2 regions of the Priestia sp. SRI_019 genome follow, and region 2 is predicted to be linked to the other one. Evidence: riboswitches for the same ligand, from Rfam matches in the RefSeq annotation. Region 2 holds a riboswitch; the other holds the start of a gene.
The links. Region 2 has a riboswitch for cyclic di-GMP ahead of AC2YJL_RS20765 (anti-repressor SinI family protein). Riboswitches for the same ligand answer to the same signal wherever they lie in the genome.
Positions count from the first base shown of each region.

Region 1 (3,892 bases), on a different contig from region 2:
TGAGAGTTCTGGTTAGAGAAGATGAAGGTCACAAGTAGATGATAATAAGAAAGAATGCGTAAGAAATATAAGACTCTTCTCGATATGAAAAGGACAAACAAGTCATAATGTTTGTCCTTTTTGTCATTCTAATGGAAGGGTAAATATTTAATTTCTAATTTGAAAATTAAGTATCTCTGTGTTAATTATAAAAAAAGTCCTCATGAATTGAGGACTTTTCTTAACTATGAAATTAGGAATGGAATTTCTATTTGCATCTACAAAACGTATTGTAACACGCCTTAGATATAAAAAATGAGCTATTCAAACCCTAAAAAGGGGATTCCGAGCTTTTAATTGGATTTTACAGGAAAAAATATTGTTAGAAAGCCAAAATATAGTTAGTGTTAAATAAAAAGTAGCAAATTAGAGAAATAGGTGATTAGATAAGTGCAAGTATATATAAAGAACGATTCTTTAATAAAAGCTTTACTTGTAGATATAGAGACAGGAAGAGAACTCATGATTCAAGTTGGTTTAGAAGAAGGATTCACCAGTAAGAACACCATTGTAATCAGTCAATTCGTTGATCAACTTCTAAACCAATTAGAAGAGGCCTCTATGACTGATTAGTTCTTATTTTTACGAAGAAAGTATAATACACTTGGATATTAGTAATTAAAGCGTCTTTTGTAGGGGTTTATTTATATGTAATGCGCCCGATTAAGTGGATGGAGTAAATAAAAAGAGAATTACACTATACTTGGAGGGGATTAATGGGTCACTAAGGACAATCTTTTACAATCTCGTTTAAGCTAGAAGTGGTAAAAATGTACAATAATCAATGATATTTCAAGGATAAAATAGAAAAAAGGATTATTAGATTAAATAAACCCACTCGCTTAAAGAAAAGGTGTCTAGGTTTTCGGGCACTCTTAAAATAAAAGAGACACTGATGTGAAATTCCTTGAAAGATGTATCTCTAAAGATTAGTTCTTTTACAAAATGACTCTCAGTGACAGCGAATAAGTAAGTGCAGCTAATTATTTCAACTGCGCTTACTTATTTTAAACAAGAATATCATTCTCAATTGCTTTTTTTATAATTAATTTGTCGCCTATTGTTTTGATTTCTAGGATGTCGCCACTATGAATGTTTAGATGAATTCTTAGCTTTTTAGGAATGTTTAAGTAGTTATCTTTCTTTATCACGCGTGATTGTCCAGTAAAAAAAAGGTTTCCTTCTGTAAGAAATTTATAGCTATGTTTTTTTGCAACAATAGTATCTCGTCCTTTGATAAAGAACTGTAATTGCATATGTCCTTCTAAATCCAAGGATTTTAATACAGAAGCAGGAAGTTTTATTCTCCCTGCTTTTATTTCAAGTAAAGATAACTCACTTAATTCAGGTTCTATATCTTTCTTTATTAGAGCTCGAGATTTATTAGGCTCTCTTTTCTTTTCAAAAATAATGCTCTCGTTAAGGACTTTCGCTTCTATTTCATCATGTAGATCTATATCATGTATTTCACGAAGTATCTTCGGAATTACAATGTAGCCTAAATTATCAATAGTCCTAATTAAGTGCTTATCTTTATTTTCTTCCAAAAGAACCGGTGAAAATTCAACCTGCTTCATGACAATGTAATTTTTGTAGTTGAAGAATTGTATTGCAGCAGATGAGTGAATATTGGCATGCTCTAGAAGCTGGGAAGGTACCTTTACTCTCCCCATATTATCAATTATTAAGTAATCTTTGGATGATTCTTTCTCTTTCACTAATAAAATCCTTTCAAATGCACTTTTATAAACAAAGGATAAATTTACTTATATTCATTTTATATCTTCATGAGTTTACACTTTACCTAGGCTATTAAATTCGATCTTCATAAGCTAAACAACTGAATAAGACCCTATGAATAACAGTTTATGTAAAAAAACGGATAAAAAGTAATAATTTTATCATTATAGCTTATATTACAAATCAATTTGCTTTATAATAGGACAAGTTGTAAAGGAGGAAGATTATAATGAATAATTCAAATTATGAAACTACTCTTTCCTATAAATGGCTAGTTTTAGTCCAAGAAGCCATGAATTCTAGCGTTACCAAAGAGGAGTTTAAAGAGTTTTTAAATAGGAAATCCCAGAAATTGAATGATTATAAACAAGACCAAATATGACTAGTGTTGCTTGTGATTAGGGGGTTATTTGTTTTTTGAAGAACTTTTTAAGTTCTTCAATAGTTAATCCCAATTCCTTAGCTTCTGTTATAAGTTTAACCCATTCTTGATCTAATTCTTTTTCTATCAATTGTTGTTTACCATCCATGAAAATTACCTCCAGATATTCAGGGAGCTCAGCTGCCATAGCTATTTAACCTTAGACCTGTAGCTTTGCGTCCTAGTTTTTCAACTAGTTTGCCTTTATCATAATATGTAATTTTATAAATATATTACTATATAATGGATTTAAAATCATGTAAAAATAAGGATTATTATTTATTTTTTAATTCCTTTGACAAAGATTTTCTTTTTCCAACCTCCGAACTAATTAAATTCTCCTTTAAGATAATATATATTTACCCTTACATTAATCTTGCGGTTGGTTCTATAATAGGCATTCTAAATAAGCCTCTAAAAGGTTTTTTATAGTTTTGAATGTCTAACTATTAAAAACTATCATTGTGTTAACTAGAAGGAAATCTAATGTACAGTATTTAGCTATTTGGTTTTGCTTAAACTAAACATATTTAAATTTTAAAGTGTCCATACTGAATTATTCTTAATAATAGCAAAATAAAAAGCTACTTCAGCAATAGCAGCGAAGTAGCTTTTTGTCACGATTCATATGTATAAAATGTATTAAAATCGAGGGTGAACCAATTATATAGTGTTTTCAATTTGAAATATATGTATAGAAAACAGAATATTAATTTAGCATTTCATCATTCTTAGGGAAGCAGGAATGCTGGTAAATAAGGATTATAACATAGCTGAAAGTACGTTATATTATTCATACTCTAACTAGTTGGATTAATAAGCAAAAACGTGACTACCAATTTTCTTATATGCTTTACGTGTATAAATCCATTTATTTGTTGCAGTTGTAGGATTATAATAATAGACTGCTCCATTAGTAGGATCCCATCCTTTAAAAGCATCCGTTACTGCTCGATAAGCAGATTGATTTGGTGTCAAAGCGTATTGTCCGTCATTTAAAGCCGTAAACGCATTTGGTTGACTAATAACACCAAGTATACTTTGTGGGAAATCTGGGCTTTTAGCACGGTTTAGAATGACAGCTGCCACAGCTACTTGCCCCTCATAGACCTCACCTCGTGCCTCTCCATAAACCACGTGTGCCATTTTTTCTACGTTATTTATTTGTGTATATGTACCGGGACCTACAAGTCCGTCTTGCATAAGGCCCACATCGTGCTGGAAATTCTTAACGGCTTCTCGAGTTAACGAGCCGTATTGTCCCGTTGGATTCACGTGTAAATATCCCATATTGACTAGCTGTGTTTGCAATGAAGTTATTTCTTGTTTATGGCTGGTTGATTGTAACGAATCAGAAGCGTATGCAGAAGTCTGAGTGTATAAAGTACCCACGAGGAAGATACCCAAAGATCCCATTGTTAGTTTCTTTAAAAAATGCATGTAAATTCTCCTTTATTTGAATGATTATTAAAAACAGGTCTTCATACTAAAAAATGCAAATGTTTGTACTACATTATAGAAGACTGTTTATATTTAGAGGATAGATCGTTATAGGGTAAAAACTGGGTAGTATATTTACTTACTTAAAGTAAAGAGTTTGAAACCGTTTTTTAGGAAACATCCTAATATTAGTAACTAAGTGATTAATTTTAACGCTAATATTAATTTAGAACAGTGTAAAAAGTCCTATTT
Region 1 covers NZ_JBYCZN010000007.1:11,280-15,171, reverse strand. The annotation lists gene AC2YJL_RS24345 (aspartyl-phosphate phosphatase Spo0E family protein) at 430-612, shown strand; gene AC2YJL_RS24340 (AbrB/MazE/SpoVT family DNA-binding domain-containing protein) at 1,047-1,757, opposite strand; gene AC2YJL_RS24335 (anti-repressor SinI family protein) at 2,009-2,161, shown strand; gene AC2YJL_RS24330 (anti-repressor SinI family protein) at 2,178-2,309, opposite strand; cyclic di-GMP riboswitch class I at 2,329-2,413, opposite strand; gene AC2YJL_RS24325 (cell wall hydrolase) at 3,014-3,592, opposite strand.
Region 1: another riboswitch for cyclic di-GMP. It lies ahead of AC2YJL_RS24330 (anti-repressor SinI family protein); the one in region 2 lies ahead of AC2YJL_RS20765 (anti-repressor SinI family protein).

Region 2 (3,892 bases):
ACCTGTGAGATCCCGCCTTGGCTAAATAAGATTTTACATAGAATAGCCACACACACCGCAAACAAGTATGGAAGATAAATTCGGCAAATTCTTCTTACAAGATAGTTCTCATATCGAAAAGAAGAACGTCCATAAAACGGCAGTGCTAAAACAAATCCGCTTAAGACAAAAAACAAAACCACTGATTCATTTCCACTGCTGAATAATAGCCGCAGCGGACTCTCTTTTACCATGGACAGTAAAAAAGAAGAATCACCGTCATACCTATACTCACTGAAGCTTGGATAAATCATGAGATAATGATTTATCACAACAAAAAGAGCTGCTAATCCTCTTAACGCATCAAGTTCTACATATCTTTTTTCCATGTAATCTCCTATCCAAAATGTAATAAATGATGTCATCCCTTCATCGCACAGCGCTCATCTTAAATAGTGCTAGCATACTATACAAAACGTTCACTATAACGAATAAAAAGGCGATTAATCGACAAATGTTCTTAATAAAGAACAATTTGTAAGTGAAGTATAGCATAATATACCTGCACCAAAAATAGGTATTTGAACTCATTTTATTCTTTATAAAGAACAAAATATTATTAAATTTATATTTTTTATCTACACAACGTGTACGTTTATGCGTTATAATGAACAAAAAATCCATAAGCAGAGGATGAACTGAATGTGATAGGGAAAAAGATTAAGAATTTGCGACTGAAAAAAGGCTATTCTATTACACGCTTAGCTGAAGAAGCTAATATTTCAAAATCATATTTATCTCATTTAGAAAAAGGGTTAAACAATAATCCTTCCCTTCAAATGCTTGATAAAATTGCGTCTTCTCTTCATACAACGATTGACGAATTAATCGAAGGAGACATCAGCTGTCCAGCTCTAACTTCAAAATCAGTCCTCAATCTAGAGTGGCTTCATTTAATTGAGCGAGCCATTCAAGACGGCATGACCAAAGAAGAATTTATTGAATTTCAGTATTATTTAAAGTTCCGTAAAACAACCTGATAGGTCCATTCATGAACGTTTAATTTTTTTGTTATAATCGACCTATTTCGACATCTTTTACAAATATTATCTTGTAAAATAACTGTATACTAAGAATACTATTACAAATTATCCAGATAAGGGCAAAACTATTGAAAAATAGTGACGCAAAGCTTCAGGTCTAAGGCCGCTTTTGGCTACGATAGCTGGGTTCCCTGGCAAAGGGTGGATGAATCGTAATGAAAAAAGAACATGTACTGTCAATCGATCAAGAGTGGGTAAGTCTTATGGAATCAGCTCGCGCGCTGGGGCTGACTATCGAAGAAGTCCGGAGGTTTTTGTCGGAGCTTAAGCGGAACTAAATTTAAAAAGCACGCTCAAATTAGAGCGTGCTTTTTTTAGTTATTATTATTCTTCTAACATTTTCTCGTAGAACTGATCGTCCTTATCGAGCTGATCGAAAAATGCTTGAAGAGAGTCTGAGATACGTATATCCATAAAGTACACCGGTGAAGCATCTGCTGTGCCCCACCTTACTTCAAAATACAATCCTTCTACAACTTCAAAGAAAATAAAGCCTTCTCTTTCATCATACATATCTAAATCAGGATCATGGTCATAAAAGTCTTCACGTAAATGCAAGTCTACTGCGCTGTCTGGATCCATAATTCGCTGAAAAGCAGTTGTTTCATCCCTATTTGCAAAGCCATATCCTATTTCCAAATAAAATTGACGGAGCTCTGCCGGGAATTTCGCTCCTAATCTTTGCTCCGCGGCTTCTATCTCTTTTTCTTTCAACGTAAGAAATTTATGCTTTCCATTATGAAGAAAGTCAAATACAACACTCCTATTAAATACGCATTCCTTTTGGCTTGCGTTGATCAAACGTATAAACATGTGTAAATCCGCACTGTTTTGCCATTTCAACTGCTTCTTTCATATGTGCTCCTACCGTTTCGGAAAAGTGTGAATCAGATCCAATCGTTAAGATTTCTCCGCCCAAATCGCGGTACAGACCAACAACTTCCAGTGCCGGCAACGCTTCGCCCAGCTTCCCTCTCATACCTGAAGTGTTAATTTCAATTCCGATATTACGATCAATTGCTTTTTTCAAAATATCTGCAAGAATATCTTTGAACTGATGAAAGTCGTAAATGCCGTACTGTTCAAACGCATAGCGCTTCATTAAATCTAAGTGAGCCAACACGTCAATGTCCGCTTCGCTTACTAGCTTGTACATTTCATTAAAATAAGCGCGGTAAATTGCTTCTTTATCGTTCAGCTCCAAATGTTTACGAAGCTTGATGTTATTAATGTTATGAACCGATCCTAAAATAAAATCAAAGTTCTCTTGTTTCATCGTTTCTTGATACTTCTCTTTTAAATAGTGCGGCTCACAAATTTCAATTCCTTTTTTAATTACTAGCTGGTCTTGAAATTGATCTCTGCATTCCGCTAGTTCTCGTTCATATTTATCAAAATCCATATGACCATACGTTGGCGCTAATGGATTTAATGAAAAGTGCTCGGTAAAACAAATTTCGTTTATGCCGTTTTCTACAGCTTGTTTGCACACTTCTTTCATGACTGCCTGAGAGTCAAATGAATTATTCGTGTGATGATGGTAGTCTACTAGATACATAATTTCGTCACCTCTAGGTTTATTATACATCGACTAATGTCATTCTGCATTTTCACGACTAAAATACCGGCAAAAAAATACCAATGTCTATTTTTGTCGAAAAAATTAAATTGCTATATATTCATAGTCAAATTAAAATATAAAAATGGAAATTTTTTTATTTAAAAGGAGACTATAGTATGAAAAAAGAGTTAAAGTATGGATTTTTTTCTTTTTTTTTGATGGTTACGCTCATTCTTTTTGGAGGCACTTTTCTTCAAACAGCTTCCGCAAGCAGCGACACGTTTTTAAGTTCACTAGAGCCTGTTGATTCTCATGGTTTTTACTCATCTCAGTGGAGCTCTAATCCTTTTTCCGACTCATCCGGAAAAAAAGTTTCACATGCTGTGGGCTTAAGTAATGATTATAGAGGAACTGCTTACGCTACATATAAACTAGAAAATAAAAGTTTTAAAACTTTCCAAGGAAAAATAACCCTCGATGCAAAATGGCTAAAAGGTGATTATGGAAAAACAACAGTTGCTTTCTACTCTGATGACCGATTACTTTATGGGAAAGCTTTAACAAGTACGACACCTAGCGCTGATTTAAAAGTTTCATTACCTAAAAATATTGAGCACTTCTATGTCATTGTAAGGCAACAAGCCGGGAGTAAAGGAACTCATGGAGTAATTGTACAAGAAGGTAAATTTCTAACGTCAGGTTCTTATTTAAACACTCCAGAAACTGCTTATGACTCAGCGTTAACTGTTAATGCATCATACAAGAGTTCTAATTATTCTGATACCAACAACTCTTCTACTGACTTTAAAGATATAAACGGAAATTTAATAACTGAAGGAATTGCATTCTCAAGACCATATGGAGGAGGAGAATATGCCACTTTTGATATTAAAGATGCAAGTTACACGAAATTTGAAACGAAGCTATCGTTAGATGCAGATTATATCAAAGGAAACTACGGACGTACCGTTGTGGGTATCTACGCGGATGATTACCTACTATATGAAAAAGAACTTACCTCTAAAACAAGCGTTCAAACCGTGAAAACAAACATTCCAAAAGGCACAAATCAACTCACACTAGTAGTTAAACAGTTAGGAGGTTCTAAGGGGGTCCATAGAGTAGTTTTTATTAACCCTGTTTTTAAAGCGATAGGAACACCTATTACGGTTCCTTACACAATCTCTCCTATGACCGTAACTGGTGAGAGCAGCTCCTATTTCCAAGAAGGAGGCATATACAACACAGA
Region 2 covers NZ_JBYCZN010000003.1:496,395-500,286, reverse strand. The annotation lists gene AC2YJL_RS20775 (acyltransferase family protein) at 1-368, opposite strand, end outside; gene AC2YJL_RS20770 (helix-turn-helix domain-containing protein) at 684-1,019, shown strand; cyclic di-GMP riboswitch class I at 1,131-1,217, shown strand; gene AC2YJL_RS20765 (anti-repressor SinI family protein) at 1,238-1,360, shown strand; gene AC2YJL_RS20760 (SMI1/KNR4 family protein) at 1,407-1,796, opposite strand; gene AC2YJL_RS20755 (histidinol-phosphatase HisJ family protein) at 1,849-2,640, opposite strand; gene AC2YJL_RS20750 (NPCBM/NEW2 domain-containing protein) at 2,820-3,892, shown strand, end outside.